Regions from separate parts of the Streptomyces sp. NPDC040545 genome, predicted to be linked through region 1. Evidence: predicted binding sites of a transcription regulator. Region 1 holds the regulator's gene; the other holds the start of a gene.
What was found. Region 1 encodes HrcA, which represses chaperone genes, less so after heat shock. Its sites were predicted from a motif close to TTNGCACTCNGNNNNNCNGAGTGCNAA; they were not measured.
Positions count from the first base shown of each region.

Region 2: the regulator HrcA is predicted to act here: its motif matches at 3,754-3,780, upstream of groL (chaperonin GroEL).

Region 1 is NZ_JBVIWA010000012.1:157,530-164,745, reverse strand. Features, by position in the region: gene ACZ573_RS23105 (nitronate monooxygenase) at 1-1,076, opposite strand, end outside; gene dnaJ (molecular chaperone DnaJ) at 1,233-2,372, opposite strand; gene hrcA (heat-inducible transcriptional repressor HrcA) at 2,373-3,389, opposite strand; gene ACZ573_RS23090 (MBL fold metallo-hydrolase) at 3,546-4,271, shown strand; gene ACZ573_RS23085 (DUF3097 domain-containing protein) at 4,300-5,118, shown strand; gene hemW (radical SAM family heme chaperone HemW) at 5,192-6,424, opposite strand; gene ACZ573_RS23075 (AMP-dependent synthetase/ligase) at 6,608-7,216, opposite strand, start outside.
Region 2 is NZ_JBVIWA010000015.1:90,461-97,676, reverse strand. Features, by position in the region: gene ACZ573_RS26245 (alpha,alpha-trehalose-phosphate synthase (UDP-forming)) at 1-26, opposite strand, end outside; gene ACZ573_RS26240 (glucosyl-3-phosphoglycerate synthase) at 73-1,023, opposite strand; SAM riboswitch class I at 1,209-1,366, shown strand; gene thrC (threonine synthase) at 1,384-2,673, shown strand; gene ACZ573_RS26230 (MoaD/ThiS family protein) at 2,710-2,988, shown strand; gene ACZ573_RS26225 (cold-shock protein) at 3,414-3,620, shown strand; gene groL (chaperonin GroEL) at 3,948-5,570, shown strand; gene ACZ573_RS26215 (4'-phosphopantetheinyl transferase family protein) at 5,912-6,766, opposite strand; gene ACZ573_RS26210 (hypothetical protein) at 6,763-6,942, opposite strand; gene ACZ573_RS26205 (alpha/beta fold hydrolase) at 6,978-7,216, opposite strand, start outside.

The sequences.
Region 1 (7,216 bases):
ATCTGCATTGCCTTCAACGTGCTCTGTGCCTCGGCCAGTTCGGCCGCCAGCACCTCCACCAGCTCCCCCGCCGGCAGCGGTCGCGCCAGCCGGTGCCCCTGGCCCGCCCACAGGGCCATGCCCTGCGGGTCCCCGGCCGCGGCGGCGGCCTTGCGCAGCCCCGAGGTCAGGTGGTGGACCTGCGGGTACGCGGCCGGGGCGTACGGCCCGTGCTCGCGCATGAAGCGGTTGACCAGAACCCGCGCCGGCCGCCCGGAGAAGGCCCGGGTCAGCTCGGTGCGGGCGAACAGCGGGTCCGTCAGCGCCTTCTTGTGGACCGGGTCCGCACCCGATTCCGGGCAGGCCAGGAAGGCCGTCCCGAGCTGCGCCGACTCCGCGCCCGCGGCCAGCAGGGCCGCGATCTGCGAGCCCCGCATGATCCCGCCCGCCGCGATGATCGGGAGCGCCACGGCCTCCCGTACCTGCGCCACCAGTGCGAGGAGGCCCACGGTCGCCGTGCCGTCGATCTGCGGGTCGTCCCGGTGCGTGCCCTGGTGGCCACCGGCCTCGGCGCCCTGGACGCAGACGGCGTCCGCACCCGCGTGCTGGGCGCTGCGCGCCTCCTCGACGGAGGTGACCGTGACGACGGTGTACGTACCGGCCTTGCGCAGGGCCGCGAGGGCCGCGAAGGCGGGACAGCCGAAGGTGAACGAGACCACCGGGACCGGGTCTTCGAGGAGGATGGCCAGCTTGGCGTCGTAGCCGTCGTCGCTGGTGCCGATGATGTCCTCCTCGGCGAGCGAGATCTCGTACCAGCTCGCCTCACCGGCCAGCTGCCCGCGGTAGGCCTCCACGGCGGCCGGATCGACGTAACCGGTCTGCGGCATGAAGAGGTTGACACCGAAACGGCGCCGGGTCAGCGCCCGCACCTGCTTGATCTCCTGGTACATCCCGTCGGCGGTCTTGTAGCCGCCGGCCAGGAAGCCCAGCCCGCCCGCCTCGCACACGGCGGCGGCGAGCACGGGACAGGAGGCGCCGCCCGCCATGGGAGCCTGCACGATCGGGTACGGGGAGAGACCGTTCGGTGCCGAGGACATGGACTGCATCGTGCCACGTCCCGCGCACGGGGCCGAATCATGGCATTCGCCTGGCATAGTCCGCTTCCTGACCGGCCTCCGGCCGCCGCCGGGCCCATGTGACGAGCCCGGCCGGGGAATCCCCAGGCCGGGCTCGTGACGGTGGATCGCGGTCGGTCAGCGACCGTTGAAAGCGTCCTTCAGCCGGCTGAACAGACCCTGCTGACCCGGCGCGAACTGACCCATCGGCCGCTCCTCGCCGCGCAGCTTCGCCAGCTGGCGGAGCAGGTCCTCCTGCTGGGCGTCCAGCTTGCCCGGGGTGGTGACCTCGACGTGCACGATCAGGTCGCCGCGTCCACCACCGCGCAGGTGGGTGACACCGCGCCCGTGCAGCGGGATCGCCTGGCCGGACCCGGTGCCGGGCCGGATGTCGATCTCCTCCAGCCCGTCCAGCGTCTCCAGCGGGCACTTGGTGCCCAGCGCGGCCGCCGTCATCGGGATGGTGACCGTGCAGTGCAGGTCGTCCCCGCGCCGCTGGAAGGTCGGGTGCGCCAGCTCGTGGATCTCCACGTACAGGTCGCCGGCGGGGCCGCCGCCGGGGCCGACCTCACCCTCGCCCGCGAGCTGGATCCGGGTGCCGTTCTCGACACCGGCCGGGATCTTGACCGTGAGACTGCGGCGGGAGCGGACCCGGCCGTCGCCCGCGCACTCGTGGCACGGGGTCGGGACCACGGTGCCGAAGCCCTGGCACTGCGGGCAGGGGCGCGAGGTCATGACCTGGCCCAGGAAGGACCGGGTGACCTGCGAGACCTCACCGCGGCCGCGGCACATGTCACATGTCTGCGCCGAGGTGCCAGGAGCGGCGCCCTCACCGGAGCAGGTGTTGCAGACGACGGCCGTGTCGACCTGGATGTCCTTGGTGGTCCCGAAGGCCGCCTCGTCCAGCTCCAGGTCCAGACGGATCATCGCGTCCTGGCCGCGCCGGGTCCGCGAGCGCGGGCCGCGCTGCGAGGCCTGGCCGAAGAAGGCGTCCATGATGTCGGAGAAGTTGCCGAAGCCACCCGCTCCGAAGCCGCCCGCTCCGCCGCCGCCGCCCGAGGAGGACAGCGGGTCGCCGCCGAGGTCGTAGACCTGCTTCTTCTGCGGGTCCGAGAGCACCTCGTAGGCCGCGTTGATCTCCTTGAAGCGCTCCTGCGTCTTCGGGTCCGGATTCACATCCGGGTGGAGTTCACGCGCGAGGCGCCGGAAGGCCTTCTTGATCTCGTCCTGCGATGCGTCGCGGCGCACGCCGAGAACGGCGTAGTAGTCCGTGGCCACTTACGACTCCGCCAGGATCTGTCCGACGTAACGTGCCACTGCGCGTACCGCTCCCATCGTTCCGGGGTAGTCCATGCGGGTCGGTCCGACCACGCCGAGTTTGGCGACTGCTTCGCCGCCCGAACCGTAACCGACCGAGACGACCGACGTGGAGTTCAGTCCCTCGTAGGCGTTCTCATGCCCGATCCGTACGGCCATTCCCGACTCGTTGGCCTCGCCCAGCAGCTTGAGGAGCACGACCTGCTCCTCCAGCGCTTCGAGCACCGGCCTGATCGTCAGGGGAAAATCGTGTCCGAAGCGGGTGAGATTGGCGGTACCGCCGATCATCAGCCGCTCTTCGGCTTCCTCGACCAGGGTTTCGAGGAGGGTCCCGAGCACGGTGGAGACCGTGCCGCGGTCCTCGGCCTCGAAGGATTCGGGGAGGTCCTGGACGAGCGGGGGCACATCGGTGAAGCGGCGCCCGACGACCCGGCTGTTCAGCCGGGCCCGCAGGTCCGCCAGCGAGGTCTCCCCGAAGGGGCTCGGGCAGTCGATGAGCCGCTGCTCGACCCGCCCGGTGTCCGTGATCAGTACGAGCATCAGGCGCGCGGGAGCGAGCGAGAGCAGCTCCACGTGCCGGACGGTCGACCGGGTCAGGCTCGGGTACTGGACGACGGCGACCTGCCGGGTGAGCTGCGCGAGCAGCCGCACCGTGCGGCCGACCACGTCGTCGAGGTCGACGGCGCCGTCGAGGAAGTTCTGGATGGCCCGGCGCTCGGGCGACGACAGCGGCTTGACCCCCGCCAGCCTGTCGACGAAGAGCCGGTAGCCCTTGTCGGTGGGAATCCGGCCGGCGCTGGTGTGGGGCTGGGCGATGTAGCCCTCCTCCTCCAGCACGGCCATGTCGTTGCGCACGGTGGCGGGCGAGACGCCGAGCCGGTGCCGCTCCGTGAGCGCCTTGGAGCCGACCGGCTCCTCCGTCCCGACGTAGTCCTGGACGATGGCGCGCAGCACTTCGAGTCTGCGTTCGCTGAGCATCGCGCACACCTCCAGCTGTGGTCCGTTGCCGTGTTCTGCCGTGTTCTGCCGTGTTCGTTGGCACTCTGATCGTTCGAGTGCCAGAGAGCCCCCGCTCAGTGTACGGCCGGGCGGTAAGCCCCTGGCAAGGGAGGCCCGCCAGGGTAGCGTCGCGGTATGGACGTGCGTTGGGAAGAGTCCGGCTGGGAACGGCTGACGGGACGGGCCGGCCGGCGGCGGCTGCCGGTGTGGGACTGCACCGTGGGGCTGGTGGTGGGCGAGGATTCGGTCCTTCTGATCGACCCCGGTTCGTGTGTACGCGAGGGCGCCCAGGTGCGGGCCGAGGCGGAGCGGCTGACAGGGCGGCGCGTGACCCATATCGCATTCACGCACGGTCATTTCGATCACGTCCTGGGCGGGGCCGCCTTCGCCGGGGCCGAGGTGTTCGGGGCGGTCGGGCTGGCCGCACTGCTGTCGACGGGGCGCGAGGAGCTGCGCGGGGACGCGGTACGGCACGGGCTCGCGGAGGCGGAGGCGGCGCAGGCGGTGGACCTGCTGGTGCCGCCCGGGCACGCGGTGTCGGGCGAGTGGACGCTGGAACTGGGCGGCGTACAGGTGCTGCTGGCGAATGTGGGGCCCGGGCACACCGGGCACGACCTGGCCGTCTTCGTGCCGGGCGAGCGCGAGGTGGTCTTCTGCGGGGACCTGGTCGAGGAATCGGGCGAGCCCTCGGTGGGGCCGGACGCCAGGCCCGGGCAGTGGCCCGCGGCCCTGGACCGGCTGCTGTCGCTGGGCGGCGACGACGCACTGTACGTGCCGGGTCACGGAGCGGTGGTCGGGGCGGACTTCGTCCGTGCCCAACGCGCCACACTGGCGGCCCGTTTCGGCGTGTCGGAGGCGTGACGCGCGCGGCTCTCCTACTGTCGGCCGGATGCGCGAGTACTCCCCCGACCTGACCCCGCAGTGGAAGCGACCCAAGGCCGTGCCTGAGGTGGCGGCGGACCTGGACCTGGTGGTCGAGGTGGCCGGTACGGACTTCTGCGGCGCGGTGGTGGCCTGCGAGGCGGGCACGGTGACCCTGGAGGACCGCTTCGGCAAGCGGCGGGTGTTCCCGATGGAGCCGCGCGGGTTCCTGCTGGACGGCGACGTGGTCACCCTGGTCCGCCCCGCCCGCAGGCCCTCCGGGCCGCTCCTGACGGCCTCGGGCTCGCTGGCGGTGCCCGGGGCGCGGGCGCGGGTGGCGCGGGCCGGCCGGATCTACGTCGAGGGCCGGCACGACGCGGAGCTGGTGGAGCGGGTCTGGGGTGACGATCTGCGGATCGAGGGCGTGGTGGTGGAGTACCTGGAGGGCATCGACGACCTCCCGGCCGTCGTCGCCGACTTCGCCCCGGCGCCGGACGCCCGCCTCGGCGTCCTGGTCGACCACCTCGTCCCGGGGTCAAAGGAGTCCCGTATCGCGGCGTCGGTGACCTCGCCGGACGTCCTGATCGTGGGCCACCCGTACGTGGACGTCTGGCAGGCGGTGAAGCCGTCCGCGCTGGGCATCTCCGCGTGGCCGGTGATCCCGCCCGGCCAGGACTGGAAGACCGGCGTCTGCCGGGCCCTGGGCTGGCCGGAGAACACGGGCGCCGCCTGGCAGCACATCCTGTCCCGGGTCACCTCGTACCGCGACCTGGAACCCACCCTCCTGGGCTCGGTGGAACACCTCATCGACCACGTCACAGCCCCACCCAGCCCCGCCGGCGCTTGAGGCGGTCTTTCAGCCCCGCCGGCGTTCGAGGCGCCGGGGCCGGGGGCGGCGCCCCCGGCAACGGCGCCGCAGGCTAGTCCACCAGGTCCCGGACCACGGCGTCGGCCAGCAACCGCCCCCGCAGGGTCAGTACGGCCCGCCCGCCCTCGTACGGGCCAGGGGCCAGCAGACCGTCCGCCAGGGCCTTGCGGGAGGCGGCGAGCCCGGCCGGGGCCAGCAGCGACAACGGCACCCCGTCCACCAGCCGGAGCTCCAGCAGGATCCGCTCCACCCGCCGGTCCTCCCCGGAGAGGAGCTCGCGCCCCGCGCCCGGGGAACGGCCCTCCGCCAGCGCCGCGGCGTACGCGCCCGGGTGCTTCACGTTCCACCACCGCACCCCGCCCACGTGCGAGTGCGCACCCGGCCCCGCGCCCCACCAGTCGGCGCCGCGCCAGTACAGCTCGTTGTGCAGGCAGCGGCCGGCCTCCGAGGTGGCCCAGTTGGAGACCTCGTACCAGGAGTACCCGGCCTCGGCCATGACCGAGTCCGCGATCAGGTACCGGTCGGCGTGGACGTCGTCGTCCGTCATCGGGACCTCGCCGCGGCGGATCCGCCGCGCCAGCTGCGTGCCCTCCTCGACGATCAGCGCGTAGGCGCTGATGTGGTCCGGCCCGGCGCCCAGCGCCGCCGAGAGGGTCGCCCGCCAGTCCTCGTCCGACTCCCCGGGCGTGCCGTAGATCAGGTCGAGGTTGACGTGCTCGAAGCCCGCGGCCCGCGCCTCCGCGACGCACGCCTCGGGGCGCCCCGGCGTGTGGGTGCGGTCGAGCACCTTCAGGACGTGCTGCTTGGCGCTCTGCATGCCGAAGGAGACCCGGTTGAAGCCCCCGGCGCGCAGCTCGGCCAGGTACTTCGGGTCCACCGACTCCGGATTGGCCTCCGTGGTGATCTCTGCGTCCTCGGCCAGGCCGAATTCGTCCCGGATCGCCGCGAGCATGCGTACGAGGTCGGCGGCGGGCAGCAGCGTGGGCGTGCCGCCGCCGACGAAGACGGTCCGGACCTCGCGCGGGTCGTCGCCGAGCACCTTGCGCGCCAGCCTGACCTCGTCGATCAGGGTGTCGGCGTAGTTCTCCCGGGAGGCGAGCACACCGCCGGTGCCCCGCAGCTCGGTGGCCGTGTAGGTGTTGAAGTCGCAGTACCCGCAGCGCGTGGCGCAGTAGGGGACGTGCAGGTAGAAACCGAGCGGCCGCTCCCCCGCGCCCGCCAGGGCATCGGACGGCAGCGCGCCGTCTTCGGGCATGGGTTCACCGTCGGGGAGTGCGGAAGGCATACCCCCATCATCCCGCACCGGAAAAGCCCCGCCGTCGACACATCCGGCCCCGCCGGCGTTCGAGGCGCGGGGTCCGGGGCGGAGCCCCGGGAGCCGGCACGCGGCCGACACCCGCGGCCGCCCGGGAACGGCGGGGTCCGCGGGGCGGTCCGCCGCCCCGCCCGGCCAGGCCCGCGGCAGGCGTTACGCCTCGCGGGACCCCTCGTACATCTCCTCGATCAGGTGCTTGAACTCACGCTCGACCACCGGTCGCTTCAGCTTCAGGCTGGGCGTGAGGTCGCCGTGCTCGACGTCGAGGTCGCGCGGCAGCAGCCGGAACTTCTTGACCGTCTGCCAGCGCTGCAGGCCCTCGTTCAGGGTCTGTACGTACGTCTCGATCAGGCGGTTGGTCTCCGGCGCCGCCAGGACCTCGCCGTACGTCTTGCCCTCCAGCCCGTTCTCGGCCGCCCAGGTCAGGATCGACGGCTCGTCGAGGGCGATCAGCGCCGAGCAGAAGTTACGGTCGGCGCCGTGCACGACGATCGTCGACACGTACGGGCAGATCGCCTTGAACTGGCCCTCGATCTCCGCCGGGGCGACGTACTTGCCGCCCGAGGTCTTGATCAGGTCCTTCTTGCGGTCGGTGATGCGCAGATAGCCGTCGGCAGACAGCTCGCCGATGTCGCCCGTGTGCAGCCAGCCGTCGGACTCCAGGACCTCGGCGGTCTTGTCCGGCTGCCGGTGGTAGCCCTGCATGATGCCGGGGCCGCGCAGCAGGACCTCGCCGTCGTCGGCGATGCGGACCTCGGTACC
Region 2 (7,216 bases), on a different contig from region 1:
GCTGCGACGAGCACCTGGGAAGCCATGCGGCCAACCTAGCCCGGCCCGGGCCCGCTCAAACCGTACGTTCCCTCACGCCACGCGGCGCAGCGCGTACTCCTTGACGCCCGCCATCGGCGGCCGCTCCTCCGTGTCCACCGGATGCGTCCGCGGTACGAAGCCCTCCGGCCCGCGCTCGAACTGCGTGAGCTCCGGCCGCACGAGGTGCCCGCGCGAGAGCCGTACCTGGGCGGTGCGGTAGATCGCCGCGGCCATCCGGCCCAGCGCCTGCCCGTCCTGGTGGCGGTGGACCCGTACGCCCACGTCCACCTGGGCCAGAGCGTCCAGCCCGACCGTGTGCAGCGCGTCGACCAGCAGGCCCAGCTCGACGCCGTACCCGACGGGGAACGGCAGCCGTTCCAGCAGCGAGCGGCGTACGGCGTACTCGCCGCCGAGCGGCTGCACGAAGCCGGCCAGCTGCGGCCAGTGGAGGTTCAGGAGCGGGCGGGCGACCAGCTCGGTGACCCGGCCGCCCTGGCCCGGGGTGTCCCCGAGCGGCCGGTCGTACATCGCCTTGACGAACTGCACGCCGGGGTCGGTCAGCAGCGGTCCGACGATGCCGGAGACGAAGGTGGCGGAGAAGTCCCGCAGGTCGGCGTCGACGAAGCAGACGATGTCCCCACCGGTGGCCAGCAGCGAGCGCCACAGCACCTCGCCCTTGCCGGGCAGCGCCGGGAGGCGGGGCAGGATCTCGTCGCGGTGCACCACCCGGGCCCCGGCCTTCGCCGCGACCTCCGCGGTCCGGTCGGCGGAGCCGGAGTCGATGACGACCAGCTCGTCGACCAGGGGGACGGGCAGTCCCTCGATCAGCTCACGCCGGACGGTCTCGACGATCGCGCCGACCGTCGCCTCCTCGTCCAGCGCGGGCAGCACCACGCTGACCGTGGTCCCGGCCGCCCGTTTCCGGTCGAGCAGCTGGTCGAGCGGTCGGTCGGCGGCGGACCAGGAGCGGTCGGCCAGCCATCGCTCCACCTCTTCCAGCACCCTCAGCACTCCCTGCGTGTCGGCGATATTCGCCCTTATGTGATCCATCTCGCGGTTCGGACGGCTGTCTCAACCGCCCGGGCCTTCGGTTACAGTCTTGAACAACGCGAAGGACCACCGCATGCCGGGGGTCCCCGCGTACAAACGCACCGGCGCGCCACAGAGCGCGTGTGCCGGTGCCATACCGCTCATCCAGAGGGGCAGAGGGACACGGCCCGTTGAAGCCCCGGCAACCCTCCAGTCGGTTCTCGCGATCGCGCGTCAGCGCTCGTCAGCGAGGTCCCCGGCTAGGGAAGGTGCCAATTCCGTCTCATGGCGAAGTGCGCCATGGGGAAGATGAGGAGAAAGGGCCTCGCCATCATGGCTGCACAGACTGTCGCCACCTCTGTTGATCTCGGACCTGCCACCGGCCTTTCCTGTCGCGAGTGCGGTACCCGCTTCGACCTCGGCCCCATCTTCGCGTGCGCCGAGTGCTTCGGACCGCTGGAAGTCGCCTACGACCTCCCGACCGGCACTGGTTCATCTGAAGACGTCGAGGCCCTGCGCGCCGCGATCGAGGCCGGCCCGAACAACATCTGGCGCTACGCGCCGCTGCTGCCCGTCCCCGCGGACGTGGCCTCCAAGCCCAGCCTGAACCCCGGCTTCACCAAGCTCGTGGACGCGGCCAACCTGGCCAAGGAACTGGGCATCACCGGCAAGCTCTACGTCAAGGACGACTCCGGCAACCCGACGCACTCCTTCAAGGACCGCGTCGTGGCCATCGCCGTCGAGGCCGCCCGCGCCTTCGGCTTCACCACCCTGTCCTGCTCCTCGACCGGCAACCTGGCCGGCGCCGTCGGCGCCGCGGCCGCCCGGGCCGGCTTCCGTTCCTGCGTGTTCATCCCGCACGACCTGGAGCAGGGCAAGGTCGTCATGGCCGGTGTGTACGGCGGCGACCTTGTCGGCATCGAGGGCAACTACGACGACGTCAACCGTTTCTGCTCCGAGCTCATCGGCGACCCGCTGGGCGAGGGCTGGGGCTTCGTCAACGTCAACCTGCGTCCGTACTACGGCGAGGGCTCCAAGACGCTCGCGTACGAGATCTGCGAGCAGCTCGGCTGGCAGCTGCCCGACCAGATCGTGATCCCGATCGCGTCCGGCTCGCAGCTGACGAAGATCGACAAGGGTCTGCAGGAGCTCATCAAGCTCGGCCTCGTCGAGGACAAGCCGTACAAGATCTTCGGCGCCCAGGCCGAGGGCTGCTCCCCGGTGTCCACCGCCTTCAAGGCCGGTCACGACGTGGTCCGCCCGCAGAAGCCGAACACCATCGCCAAGTCGCTGGCCATCGGCAACCCGGCGGACGGCCCGTACGTCCTGGACATCGCCCGCCGCACCGGCGGTTTCGTCGAGGACGTCACCGACGAGCAGGTCGTCGAGGCCATCAAGATCCTCGCGCAGACCGAGGGCATCTTCGCCGAGACCGCGGGCGGTGTGACCGTCGGCGTGACGAAGAAGCTCATCGACAACGGTCAGCTCGACCCGACGCTGACCACCGTCGTCCTCAACACCGGTGACGGCCTCAAGACCCTGGAGGCGGTGGCCGCGGACAGCGGGCAGACCGCCACCATCCGCCCGAGCCTGGACGCCTTCCGCGCCGCCGGCCTGGCCTGACCACCCTCCACGTACTCCCGGAAAGGCAGTAGCGCCATGAGCGTCAACGTCCGCATCCCCACCATCCTGCGCACCTACACCGGCGGCGTCGCCGAGGTCCCGGCGGAGGGCGCGACCCTCGCCGAGGTCATCGAGTCCCTGGAGAAGAACCACCCGGGCATCGCCGCGCGCGTCCTGGACGACCAGGGCAAGCTGCGCCGTTTCGTGAACGTCTACGTCAACGACGACGACGTGCGCTTCGAGGGCGGGCTGCAGGCGGCGACGCCCGACGGCGCCGGCGTTTCGATCATCCCGGCCGTCGCCGGCGGCTGCTGATTCCCCGGGTCTCCCCGGCCGCATCCCCGTCACCGCCCAGGTGACACGCGCAAACCGAAATTGCCCCCTCCGCAAAAGCGGAGGGGGCAATTCTGCTTGATTGGGCGCGGTAGGGTTGGGGAAGTCCCCTCCGCTGTTCTTGCCCCCTGCATATGAACGGGCCGCGCAAGGGTCGACATCGGGCCAACATGCGAGTGCGGTATGGGGCTTTGGCGAGATATGTCAGGCCCGAGTTGCCCGGGAGTATGGCAAATTTTCACTCTATTTCAATGTTTCTCGGTGTCCAGAATTCTCATCGGATTGACCTGTTGCAGACAGCATCCGCGCAGATACATTCAGCCTCGGTCGACGCGTTCCGACGCAAGTTCTGACCCGGGATCGTGAAGTGCGTTCCTGCGCAAGGGCCAGTAATAGGGGAGTTAGGCATGGCTCAGGGCACCGTCAAGTGGTTCAACGCGGAGAAGGGCTACGGCTTCATCGCGGTCGACGGTGGTGCGGATGTGTTCGTCCACTACAGCGCCATCCAGATGGACGGGTACCGCACCCTTGAAGAGGGTCAGCGGGTCGAGTTCGAGATCTCGCAGGGCCAGAAGGGTCCGCAGGCGGACATGGTCAAACTCGCACTCGGCTAGTCCTGGCGCGATCGACCACCGACGCACAGTCTTCAGCGAAGACCTGGAACACCACGAGGGGCCCACATCCTGGACACGGGATGGGGGCCCCTCGTCCGTGTGCCCGGTAGTAGCGGGGCGATGCGCGAAGCCGCTTGCACTCGGAGGGGTCGAGTGCTAATCATTGGCGTTAGCACTCTCCACGTGAGAGTGCTACTGAAACGAGGACCGGGTCGGTGAGGCCCGCAGGGTCCGGCGGGAAGGAACCGCCGGGCACGCAGGCCGTCCGTCGCGGGCGCGGGCGCGGTCCTGGGAGCAATCCACCGCTGTCCGGGAGGACCACTTCAGATGGCCAAGATCATTGCGTTCGACGAGGAGGCCCGCCGCGGCCTCGAGCGTGGGATGAACCAGCTCGCCGACGCCGTCAAGGTCACCCTTGGCCCCAAGGGTCGCAACGTCGTCCTTGAGAAGAAGTGGGGCGCCCCCACGATCACCAACGATGGTGTCTCCATCGCCAAGGAGATCGAGCTCGAGGACCCGTACGAGAAGATCGGCGCCGAGCTGGTCAAGGAAGTCGCCAAGAAGACGGACGACGTCGCCGGCGACGGTACGACCACCGCCACCGTGCTGGCCCAGGCGCTCGTCCGCGAGGGTCTGCGCAACGTGGCCGCCGGTGCCAACCCGATGGCCCTCAAGCGTGGTATCGAGAAGGCCGTCGAGGCCGTCTCCGCCGCCCTGCTCGCCCAGGCCAAGGACGTCGAGACCAAGGAGCAGATCGCTTCCACGGCCTCCATCTCCGCCGCCGACACCCAGATCGGCGAGCTCATCGCCGAGGCCATGGACAAGGTCGGCAAGGAAGGCGTCATCACCGTCGAGGAGTCCCAGACCTTCGGTCTGGAGCTGGAGCTCACCGAGGGTATGCGCTTCGACAAGGGCTACATCTCGGCGTACTTCGCCACCGACATGGAGCGCATGGAGTCGTCCCTCGACGACCCGTACATCCTGATCGTCAACTCCAAGATCGGCTCGGTCAAGGACCTGCTGCCGCTCCTGGAGAAGGTCATGCAGTCCGGCAAGCCGCTGCTGATCATCGCCGAGGACGTCGAGGGCGAGGCGCTCTCCACCCTCGTCGTCAACAAGATCCGTGGCACCTTCAAGTCCGTCGCCGTCAAGGCCCCGGGCTTCGGTGACCGCCGCAAGGCCATGCTCGGTGACATCGCCATCCTCACGGGCGGCACGGTCATCTCCGAGGAGGTCGGCCTCAAGCTGGAGAACGCCGGTCTCGACCTGCTCGGCCGCGCCCGCAAGGTCGTCATCACCAAGGACGAGACCACCATCGTCGACGGTGCCGGTGACAGCGACCAGGTCGCCGGTCGCGTGAACCAGATCCGCGCCGAGATCGAGAACTCCGACTCGGACTACGACCGCGAGAAGCTCCAGGAGCGCCTCGCGAAGCTGGCCGGCGGCGTGGCCGTCATCAAGGCCGGTGCCGCGACCGAGGTCGAGCTCAAGGAGCGCAAGCACCGCATCGAGGACGCCGTTCGCAACGCGAAGGCGGCCGTCGAGGAGGGCATCGTCGCCGGTGGTGGCGTGGCCCTGCTGCAGGCCTCCGCGGTCTTCGAGAAGCTGGAGCTCGAGGGTGACGAGGCGACCGGCGCCAACGCCGTGAAGCTCGCGCTGGAGGCCCCGCTCAAGCAGATCGCCGTCAACGGTGGTCTCGAGGGTGGCGTCGTCGTCGAGAAGGTGCGCAACCTGCCGATCGGTCACGGCCTGAACGCCGCGACCGGCGAGTACGTCGACATGATCGCCGAGGGCATTATCGACCCGGCGAAGGTCACGCGCTCCGCGCTGCAGAACGCCGCGTCGATCGCCGCGCTGTTCCTGACGACCGAGGCCGTCATCGCCGACAAGCCCGAGAAGGCCGGTGCCCCCGCGGGCGGCGGCATGCCGGGTGGTGACATGGACTTCTGATCGACCCCGGCTCCGGCCACCGGTTGATCGGCTGTTCTCGAACGAGGGCGGCACCCCCACGGGGGTGCCGCCCTCGGGCGTTCCGGGAGGCGTCAGAAAATCAGTGGGCCCCGACGACCCGCGCATTCGTCCCATCCCGGTGCAGCGTGCAGCCGTGGCCGGGGGATCACCACACGCATACCGCTTGTACCGGGAGGAATGCCGTGCCTTCCCCGCCGTTGTGGCGAGAAGGGCACGGCAGATGACGAACGCGCGAGCCGTCGGGGCGGTGTGGTCAGAGCTGCTGCTCGCTCGCCCTGACCGGTCTCATGGGGTGCCCGTGGCCGTGGCCGTGGCCGTACTCAGTTGACGCTGAGCCAGATGTGAGATTCAGCCTCCTCCACCTCCACCTCCACCTCCTCGTCCTGTTCCGCTCGGTGTGCGGCCGGTGACGCGGTGCCGTGTTCTTGGAAGGGATGCACGGAGAAGTCGGTCCTCTCTGTTTCCATCCGTGTTCGAGGGCCGACGGCAAGGACCGTCGGAGCGGCGGGTGGTACACCCGCCGAAACTCCCACTGCGCAGACGTACCCGCCGGGGAGACGGCAGACATTGAACTCGCCGGCGGTGTAGGGCGTGTGCGCGGAAAAGGGAATCCGCGGATCTCCCTGCCGCCGGAAGCCGACGCGCTTCATGCCCGCGCGCATGCCCTCGCCCGTCAGTTTCATCGCGGCTTCCTTCATCACCCACAGCGCCGCCCTGTGCTCCGCGGCGCGCCCTGCCGAGGGCAGGGCGGAGATCTCGGCCGGAGTGAGGAAGGCACTGTCCGGCAGCCCGGACACGCGCGAGATCTCCTCCACGTCCACACCTGCCCGCGCGCCAAGCGCCGCGGCGGCCACCGCGTAGCGGCCACTGTGCGCCATGCTCACGAACAGGTGCGGCTGCGTCTTCACGTACGGGCGCCCATCGCGATGACGCCCGAGCTGGAGTCCGGTCCACGGGACGCCGAGAAGCCGGCCTGCGGCTTGGAGGGCCAGTCGGCGGGCCAGCACCGAGCGCGTCCGATCGGCGGGGCGGCGCAGGCGTGCCACGCGCTCCTGGTCGTCGGGGGAAAGGCGGCGGAGTGCCGCTCGGGCCGCTGCCTCGGCCCCCGGCGCCTGCAGGTCGCAGGCGAGGAAGAGGCTCTCCGGCGCCCGGCTCGGCCTCGCCCTCGCGGTCATGACAGCCCCAGTCGTGCCAGGCGCCGGGCCACCGCGTCGTACGGAATGAAGCGCGCGTCTTCCTCCGTTTCCCGCTCCGTACTTCCGAGAGTGTTCCCGATGCCGGGGGCGAAGATGTTCAGTACCGCGACCAGGGGGTGTTCCTCCTCCGCGCGAGAGGGAGGGGGCGTGCTCACGGTGAGGAGGTCCCCTTCACCGACGAGTCCCCGGGTCATGCGCGTTGTCCCGTTTCCGGTGACTGCCGCCGCAGGCACTCCTCCGCGAAGCCGAGAGCCCGCAGGTGGTACGCCCGTGCCGCCCAGCCGAGGCTGATGTTGTGGCCTGCGCCGGGCTGGTGGTCGATCAGGACCCGGGGCGCCGAGACCAGCCGGCTCCGCAACCGTGTGAGCGCCTGGTGGTCGCGGCGCCACCACGCCTCGTGCTCGGCGAAGGTGAACCGGACCGGAACGC